2 regions of the Actinomadura sp. NPDC000600 genome follow, and region 2 is predicted to be linked to the other one. Evidence: riboswitches for the same ligand, from Rfam matches in the RefSeq annotation. Region 2 holds a riboswitch; the other holds the start of a gene.
The links. A riboswitch is a leader RNA that binds a small molecule or an ion and turns the genes downstream of it on or off. The one in region 2 is predicted to bind glycine.
Positions count from the first base shown of each region.

Region 1: it holds a riboswitch for glycine, as region 2 does, so the genes downstream of both, gcvP (aminomethyl-transferring glycine dehydrogenase) here and gcvT (glycine cleavage system aminomethyltransferase GcvT) in region 2, are expected to answer to the same signal.

Region 1 is NZ_JBEUPD010000049.1:47,425-51,835, forward strand. It holds gene gcvP (aminomethyl-transferring glycine dehydrogenase) at 1-2,789, opposite strand, end outside; glycine riboswitch at 2,962-3,056, opposite strand; gene ABWI07_RS39815 (lysylphosphatidylglycerol synthase transmembrane domain-containing protein) at 3,328-4,411, shown strand, end outside.
Region 2 is NZ_JBEUPD010000001.1:402,273-406,683, forward strand. It holds gene gcvH (glycine cleavage system protein GcvH) at 92-481, opposite strand; gene gcvT (glycine cleavage system aminomethyltransferase GcvT) at 555-1,649, opposite strand; glycine riboswitch at 1,723-1,809, opposite strand; glycine riboswitch at 1,814-1,909, opposite strand; gene ABWI07_RS01905 (hypothetical protein) at 2,034-2,390, opposite strand; gene ABWI07_RS01910 (M50 family metallopeptidase) at 2,628-3,926, shown strand; gene cds1 (L-cysteine desulfhydrase Cds1) at 3,916-4,411, opposite strand, start outside.

The DNA.
Region 1 (4,411 bases), on a different contig from region 2:
GGCCAGTACTTGTTCTCCCGCAGGGACGGGAGGGGGTAGGCGGCCTCCTCGCGCGTGTAGGCGTGCTTCCAGTCGTCGGAGACGAGGCAGGCGGCGGTGTGCGGGGCGTTCCTGAGGGGGTTGTCCTCGGCGTCGTAGCCGCCGTCGGCCACGCGCTGGATCTCCCGGCGGATCTCGATCATGGCGTCGCAGAACCGGTCGAGTTCGGCGAGGTCCTCGGACTCGGTGGGCTCGATCATCAGGGTGCCGGCGACGGGGAACGACAGGGTCGGGGCGTGGAAGCCGTAGTCGATGAGTCGCTTTGCGACGTCCTCGGCGGTGATCCCCGTCTCCTTGGTGATCTTGCGGAGGTCGGCGATGCACTCGTGCGCGACGAGGCCGTTCCGGCCGGTGTAGAGGATCGGGTAGTGCGGGGCGAGGCGGGCGGCGAGGTAGTTGGCGCCGATGATCGCGCCCTCGGTGGCGGCGCGCAGCCCGTCCGGGCCCATCATCGCGATGTAGGCCCAGGAGATCGGCAGGATGCCGGCCGAGCCCCACGGGGCCGCGGAGATCGGGCCGACGCCGGTGCCGGGGCCGGCCTCCTCGCGCAGCGGGTGGTTGGGCAGGAACGGGGCCAGGTGCTCGCGGACGCCGACCGGGCCGACGCCGGGGCCGCCGCCGCCGTGCGGGATGCAGAACGTCTTGTGCAGGTTGAGGTGGGAGACGTCCGAGCCGAACTCGCCGGGGCGGGCCAGGCCGACGAGCGCGTTGAGGTTGGCGCCGTCGACGTAGACCTGGCCGCCGGCCTCGTGCACGGCCGCGCACACCTCGGTGATCGTCTCCTCGAAGACGCCGTGCGTGGACGGGTAGGTCACCATGATCGCGGCGAGCCGGTCGCCGTGCTCGGCGAGCTTGGCCCGCAGGTCGTCGAGGTCGACGTTGCCGCCCTCGTCGCACTTGACGACGACGACCCGCATCCCGGCCATGACGGCGCTCGCGGCGTTGGTGCCGTGCGCCGAGGAGGGGATCAGGCAGACGTCGCGGTGCTCCTCGCCGCGGGAGGCGTGGTAGCCGCGGATGGCGAGCAGCCCGGCCAGTTCGCCCTGGGAGCCGGCGTTCGGCTGGACGGAGACCTTCGCGTACCCGGTGATCTCGGCGAGGCGGTCCTCCAGCTCGCCGATCAGCTCGACGTAGCCGGCGGCCTGGTCGATCGGCGCGAACGGGTGGATGTCCGCGAACTGGGGCCAGGTGATCGGCTCCATCTCGGCGGTGGCGTTCAGCTTCATCGTGCAGGAGCCGAGCGGGATCATGGACCGGTCGAGCGCGATGTCCTTGTCCTGGAGCCTGCGCAGGTAGCGCAGCATCGCCGTCTCGGAGCGGTGCGCGTGGAAGACCGGGTGGGTCAGGTAAGGGCTCTCGCGGCGCAGCGCGTCCGGGAACGCCTCGGGGGCCTCGCCGGCCGCCGGGGCGCCGAACGCCTCCAGCACGGCCGCGACGTGCGCGGGCAGCGTCGTCTCGTCGCAGGCGACCGCGACCCGGTCGGGCCCGTCCGGGCGCAGGTTGATCCCGCGCTCGCGGGCGGCCGCGACGACCTCGGCGGCCCGGCCGGGCACGCGGGCGAGGACGGTGTCGAAGAACGAGCCGTGCACCACCTCGACGCCGCCGGCGCGCAGGCCCGCGGCGATCTCGGCGGCCCGGCGGTGCGTGCGCTGCGCGATCGCGGCCAGGCCCTCGGGCCCGTGGTAGACCGCGTACATGCTCGCCATCACCGCGAGCAGGACCTGGGCGGTGCAGATGTTGCTGGTGGCCTTCTCGCGGCGGATGTGCTGCTCGCGGGTCTGGAGCGCCAGCCGGTAGGCGGTGGCGCCGTCCGCGTCGACGGACACGCCGACGAGCCGCCCGGGGAGCTGGCGCTGGATGCCCTCGCCGACCGCCATGTAGCCGGCGTGCGGGCCGCCGAACCCGTAGGGGACGCCGAACCGCTGCGCGGAGCCCACCGCGATGTCGGCGCCGGACTCGCCGGGCGGGCGCAGCAGCGTCAGCGCGAGCAGGTCGGCGGCGACGACGGCCTTGGCGCCGCGCTCGTGGGCCTGCGCGATGACGGGCTCCAGGTCGCGGACGGCGCCGGAGGCGCCCGGGTACTGCAGCAGCACGCCGAAGAAGTCGCCGTCCGGGAGCCCGCCGGACAGGTCGGCGACGACCACCTCGATGCCGAGCGGCACCGCGCGGGTCCGGACGACCTCGATGGTCTGCGGGAGGGTGTCGGCGTCGACGAGGAACGTCCCGGGCTCCTTGCGCCTGGACACGCGGTGCGCGAGGGCCATGGCCTCGGCGGCGGCGGTGCCCTCGTCCAGCATGGAGGCGTTCGCGACGGGCAGTCCGGTCAGGTCGCCCACCACCGTCTGGAAGTTCAGCAGGGCCTCGAGGCGGCCCTGGGAGATCTCCGGCTGGTAGGGCGTGTAGGCGGTGTACCAGCCGGGGTTCTCCAGCACGTTCCGCATGATCACGCCGGGCGTGGTGGTCCCGTGGTAGCCGAGCCCGATCATGGACGTCAGGACGGTGTTGCGGGACGCCAGCTCGCGGAGCCGGTCCAGCGCGGCGGTCTCGCTCAGCGCGGGCGGCAGGTCCAGCGGCCGGGAGGTGCGGATGGCGGCGGGGACCGCGTCGTCGATCAGCGCCTCGGCGCCGGAGTAGCCGATGGCGGCCAGCATCCTCGCCTGGTCGCTCGGGGACGGGCCCACGTGCCGGTCGGCGAACGCCGACCGCGGGTGCTGCGGCGCGGCCACGGGGGCGAAGAACTGGGCGGTCATGGAAGGCCTCCTGGCTGCTGCGGTCGCTCAGGTGCGCCGCCGGCGCGGGCCGGCGGGCCGGTCTCCCCCTCTGTCATCGGCACCTGAGAGCTTCACCCGCGCGGCGGGGTTTCCCCTTCGGTGAGCCGCCCTTCCCCGCGCGCGGGGATCGACGCCTGCTTTCCAGAGGTGCCTCGTCCGCGCGGTCCTTTTGCCTGAGAGGTTCCGGGGAGGTTGCCCCTTCGGCGCCCCACGCTGGCGGCGTGGGGTCTCTCCCGCACAGGGTCGACGGCATGTCCTAGGACGAACCCTACCCAAAGGCGCGTCCACCGGGTGGTTCCGGCCCGCCGCAAGGGCCGCGCCCTTCCGGCGCCCGGGGTCTACCGGCGAGTACCATGTGCTCACCCACCTGGGACGGGAGGGGCTCGGGCCGCACGGGGGCGGGGAGATGAGGCTGCGGGATGGACGCGCGTCCCGGCGGCGCTCCGCCGACTCGACGGCGCGCCGCCGGGTCTGGGACGCTGGCCACGATGACGGATGGCCGGAGCGGCGGTACGGCGTGACACAGACCCACGACGGCGCGGTGCGCCCGGCGCCGGGGGCGTCCGCCGGCGTCCCCGTCGAGGAGCCCGCCCAGCCCGACCGGATCCGCCGCCCGTCCGACGCCTTCCGGTTCGCGGCGTCCGTCGTGGGGCTGGCGGCGGTCATGCTGCTGGTGTCGATCGCGCAGCAGACGACGCACGGCCTCCAGACCGACATCGCGCAGGGCACCGCGCACGCGCCCCGGCCGCTGCTGACGCTGGCGACGCTGGTGTCCAGCTTCGGGGTGCTCGCCGTGCCGATCGCGTTCGGGATCGAGCGGCTGTTCCACAAGGACGGGACGCGGGTCGCGATCGCGCTGCTCGCCGCGATGATCGCGTTCGGCGTCACGGTGGGCCTGGACGACCTGGTGGTGCGGGCCGCGCCGGGGGGCGTGCTCGACTCGCTGATCTGGGGCGGCACCGAGACCGCGCCGGTGCACACCGACATCGCGCCGGTCATCGCGTTCGTCAGCGCGGTCGGGATGGCGGGCCGCGCCCGCTGGCAGGCCGCCACCTGGACCATGATCGGGCTGGCGGCGCTGACCGGGCTGACCGCGTCGTACGCCTCCGTGGCCGCGCTGGCGGCCACCTACCTGCTGGGCCGCGCCATCGGCCACGGCACCCTCTACGCGGTCGGGACGCCGAACCCGCGCCCGTCCGGCAGGACCGTGGTGGCCGCGCTCGAACGGCTCGGCCTGCGGCCCGAGCGGGCGGCGCGGCTGGACGGCTCCGGGGAGGGCACCGACCAGACGCGCCGGTACGGCGTCGTCCTCGCCGACCGCCCGCGGGGCGGGACCGGCGCCCGGCTCCCGGCGCGGCGCGGGCCGCACGGCGAGTGGGACGTGGAGGTCCGCGTCCTCGACCGCGACCAGCAGACCGCCGGGCTGCTCTACCGCGTCTGGCGGCTGCTGCGCCTGCGTGGCGACACGACCGGGCGGACGCTGCGCTCGCTCCGCCGCTCCCTCGAGCTGGAGTCGCTGACGGCGTACGCGCTGGACGCGGCGGGCGCCCGGACGCCGCGGCTCGCCGGCACCTGCGAGGTCGGCACCGAGGCGGCGCTGC
Region 2 (4,411 bases):
GCGGGCTTCCGGGGCGCCACTTGGCGGCGCCTTCCCTCGTCGCTCGTTCCTCGCTCCTCAGTCCAGGCGCCGCCGCGCCCCTCCAGCCCGCTCATGCTTCCTCGATCAGCTTGTCGTAGGCGGCGGAGTCGAGCAGGTCGCCCGGCTCCTCCGAGATCCGGACCTTGAAGATCCAGCCCTCGCCGTACGGGTCGTCGTTGATGACCTTCGGCTCGTCCACCACCGCGCTGTTGATCGCGGTGATCTCGCCGCTGACGGGGGAGTAGATGTCGCTGACCGACTTGGTCGACTCGACCTCGCCGCACGGCTCGCCCGCCTCGACGGTGTCGCCCTCCGAGGGCTGCAGCTCGATGTAGACGATCTCGCCGAGGGCGTCGGCGGCGTGCGCGGTGATGCCGACCGTGACGATGCCGTCCTCGCCACCGAGGCCCGACACCCACTCGTGCTCCTCGCTGTAGCGGAGCTCCTCCGGAACGCTCACGATCACTTCTCTCTTTCCACTGTGGGGGCGGGGCCCCACACCGCCGGACAACTTGTTCAGGAACGCTTGCAGATCAGGACCGCTTGTAGAACGGCAGGGCCACCACGTCCACCGGCTCGTGCCGGCCTCGGACGTCCACGGCGAGGCCCGTCTCCTCGACGCCGCTGTCGAGGTACGCCATGGCGATCGGCGTGCCCAGTGTGGGCGACGGGGCGCCGCTCGTCACGACCCCGCACGGCGTGCCGCCGGACGTGACGACCTGGTACCCCTTGCGGGGCGCGCGACGCCCCCGCGCGACCAGTCCCACGAGCCTACGGCCCGGAGGGGTCTGCGCCTGCGCCGCCAGGGCGCTCTTCCCCACGAAATCAACGGGCTTGTCCAGCTTCACCACCCGGCCGAGGCCCGCCTCGAACGGCGTCGTCTCGGCGGTCAGCTCGTTCCCGTACAGCGGCATCCCCGCCTCCAGGCGCAGGGTGTCGCGGGCCGACAGCCCCGCCGGGACCACCCCGTCCACCGCCGCGAGCGCCTTCCACAGCGGGACGGCGTCGGACGCGTCGACGAACAGCTCGAACCCGTCCTCGCCCGTGTACCCGGTGCGTGCGACGAGCGCGTCCACGCCGGCGACCCGCCCCGCGAGGATCGCGTAGTACTTCAGGCCGTCCAGCGGCGCGTCGGTGAACCCTTCGAGGATCCCCTGGGAGCGCGGCCCCTGCAGGGCGATCAGCGCGTAGGAGTCGGAGCGGTCGTCCACCGCGGCCTCGAAGCCCGCGGCGCGCTCGACGAGGGCGTCCCGCACGACGGCGGCGTTCGCCGCGTTCGCGACCACCATCCACGTCTCGTCCGCCAGCCGGTAGACGATCAGGTCGTCCAGGACGCCGCCGTCCTGCCCGCAGATCATCGTGTAGCGGGCCTTGCCCACCGGCATCGGCGACAGGTTCCCGACCAGCGCGTAGTCGAGCGCGGCGCCCGCGCCCGGACCGGAGAGGAAGATCTCCCCCATGTGCGACAGGTCGAACAGCCCGGCACCGGTCCGGACGGCCTGGTGCTCGGCGGTCTCGCTCGCATAGCGGAGCGGCATCAGATAGCCGGCGAAGTCGACGAGATTCGCGCCGAGGTCCTCGTGGACGTCGTGCAGCGGCGTCTTCTTCGCGGTCTTGTCGGCGGACATGGGTTCGGCTCCTTCGTCACGGGCGCGCGTGGTCCATCGTCCCACTCGCGCACCGGGCGTATCGGTGCCTCCCCCTCTGTCATCGGCGCCTGAGAGCTTCACCCGCCGCGCGGCGGGCTTTCACCTTCGGCGGGGGACCGGGGTCCCCGCTTTCCAGAGGTCGCCTGGCCCGTGCGGTCCGTGGGCCTGAGAGGTTCCGGGGAGGATTTGCTCCTTCGGCGTCCCAAGCCGGATGCAAGGGACTCTCCCGCACGGGATCATCAGCTGTCGAAAGAGATTAGCAGTGTTCCTGGCGTTTCCCCAGGGCCCGCGCCTGGGGAAACGCGTGTCCCGAGTGCGCTGCCGGGGGTGCACTCGGGACGTCCTGGGGCCTGCGTGCCGGTGTCAGTTGGGGGATGTGCTGGGTGGGGGCGACATCGACTTCACGCAGGTTTGGAGGGCGGCCTTGATCTTTTGGAGTTCGTCCGGGGCGGGGGATCTCGTGGGGTTGGGGGTGGGCATCTCCACGCCTTGCTTGTGCATGCAGTCGTTGAAGGCCTTGACCGCCTTCGACTGTGCCGGAGGGAGGGGCGTGGCCTCCTTGCCCGTTCCCTGCTCGGGGGTGGACGGAGCCGGGGACGCGGCGGTCGGGGCCGGGGAGTTCGACGTGCCCGCTGCCTGGCCGCCCTCGTCGGAGCCCCCGCAGCCGGCCAGGGGCAGGGCCAGGGCCAGGGCGAGTACCGCTACATGACCGCGCTTCAAGGTGGGAACCTCCGTCGACCGGGGTGGGAGCGCCCATGATGCGGGGTCGGCGGTACCTGCGGATACGCATCCTCATGCCAATGCCGCGCGGGCGGGTTAGCACCTCGGCGCAAAGGAGCGGGGTTGTGCGGGTTCTTCGTTCGCTTCAACCGGATCGGGGGCCGTAACGTACTCTGAATTGGTCGCTGGAGATCAACCCCGGGCACGGGGTAACACGGACCCGGAGGGGCACGCCGCATGGTCTACTACCTGGCTGGAGCCTTGATCCTCTTCTTCGGGCTGCTGGTCTCCATCGCGCTGCACGAGCTCGGGCACTTCTCGTTCGCCAAGCTGTTCAAGGTGCGGACCACCCAGTTCATGGTCGGGTTCGGGCCCACGATGTGGTCGAAGCGCAAGGGCGAGACCGAGTACGGCGTCAAGTGGATCCCGCTCGGCGGCTACATCCGCATGATCGGCATGCTGCCGCCGCGCAAGGGCGACGCCCCGGGGCAGGTGCGGCGGATCAGCACCGGGCCGTGGCAGGGGCTGATCGAGTCCGCGCGCGGCGCCGCGCTGGAGGAGGTCGGGCCGGGCGACGAGAACCGCGTGTTCTACGCCAAGAAGTGGTGGCAGAAGCTGCTCATCATGTTCGGCGGGCCCGCGATGAACCTGCTGCTGTCGGTGCTGTTCTTCGCGATCCTGCTGATGGGCATCGGCACCAACCAGCCGCAGCCGGTGATCAAGGAGGTCGCCGAGTGCATGGTGCCGGCCAGCGCCAACGTCACCGCGTGCCCGGCGAGCGCGGCGCCGACGCCCGCGCGGCAGGTCGGGCTCCGGCCCGGTGACCGGATCGTGTCGTTCGACGGCAGGAAGGTCGACGACTACGGGGAGCTCCAGCGGCTGATCCGCGACGACGGCGGCAAGACCGTCCCGATGACCGTCCGGCGCGGCGGCCAGGACGTGCGGCTGAACGTCCCGATCACCCGCAACCAGATGTACGACCTCGAGGACGAGAACAAGGTCGTCAACGTCGGCTTCCTCGGCATCACGCCGACCAGCGCGATCGAGCGGCAGGGGCCCGGGGCGGTCGCGAGCACGATGGGCGACCTGACCGCGCGGACCGCGGGCGCGCTGGTGCGGATGCCGCAGAAGATGGTCGGCGTGTGGAACGCCGCCTTCGGCGGTGAGAAGCGCGACCCGAACGGCCCGATCGGCGTCGTCGGCGTCAGCCGGATCGGCGGCGAGGTCGCCGCGTCCGACGATCTCACCGGCACCCAGAAGGTCTCCTTCTTCGTGATGCTGCTCGGCTCGCTGAACCTCGCGGTCGGGCTGTTCAACCTCATCCCGCTGCTGCCGCTGGACGGCGGGCACATCGCAGGCGCCCTGCTGGAGGCGGTCAAGAAGGCGTTCGCCAGGATCTTCCGCCGCCCCGACCCGGGCTACGTGGACGTCGCCAAGGCGCTGCCGGTGACGTACGTGATGGCGGCCGTCCTGATCATCATGGGCGGCCTGCTCATCTACGCCGACCTGTTCAACCCGATCCGCGTCACGGGGTGACGTCCGGCATCGTGCCGGTCTTGAGGAAGCCGTCCAGCGCGGCCCGGTAGGGGGCGATGTCGATGCCCCGCTCCGCGAGCCACGCGTCCGACCCGTAGGTGCCGGCGTAGCGCTCGCCGCCGTCGCACAGGAGCGTGACGACGCTGCCGCGCTCCCCGCGCGCCCGCATCTGCGCGATCAGCTCCGCCGCGCCCCACATGTTCGTGCCGGTGGAGCCGCCGACGCTGCGGCCGCCGACCTCGCTGGTCCAGCGCATCGCCGCGACGGACGCCGCGTCCGGCACCCGGATCATCCGGTCGATCACGGTGGGCAGGAACGACGGCTCGACGCGCGGGCGGCCGATGCCCTCGATCCGCGAGCCCGCCGCCGTCCGCTCGGGGTCCCCGTCGCAGAAGGAGCCGTAGAACGCCGACCCCTCCGGGTCGACGACCGCGAGCCGCGTCTGGAACATCCGGTACCGGACGTACCGGCCGATCGTCGCGGAC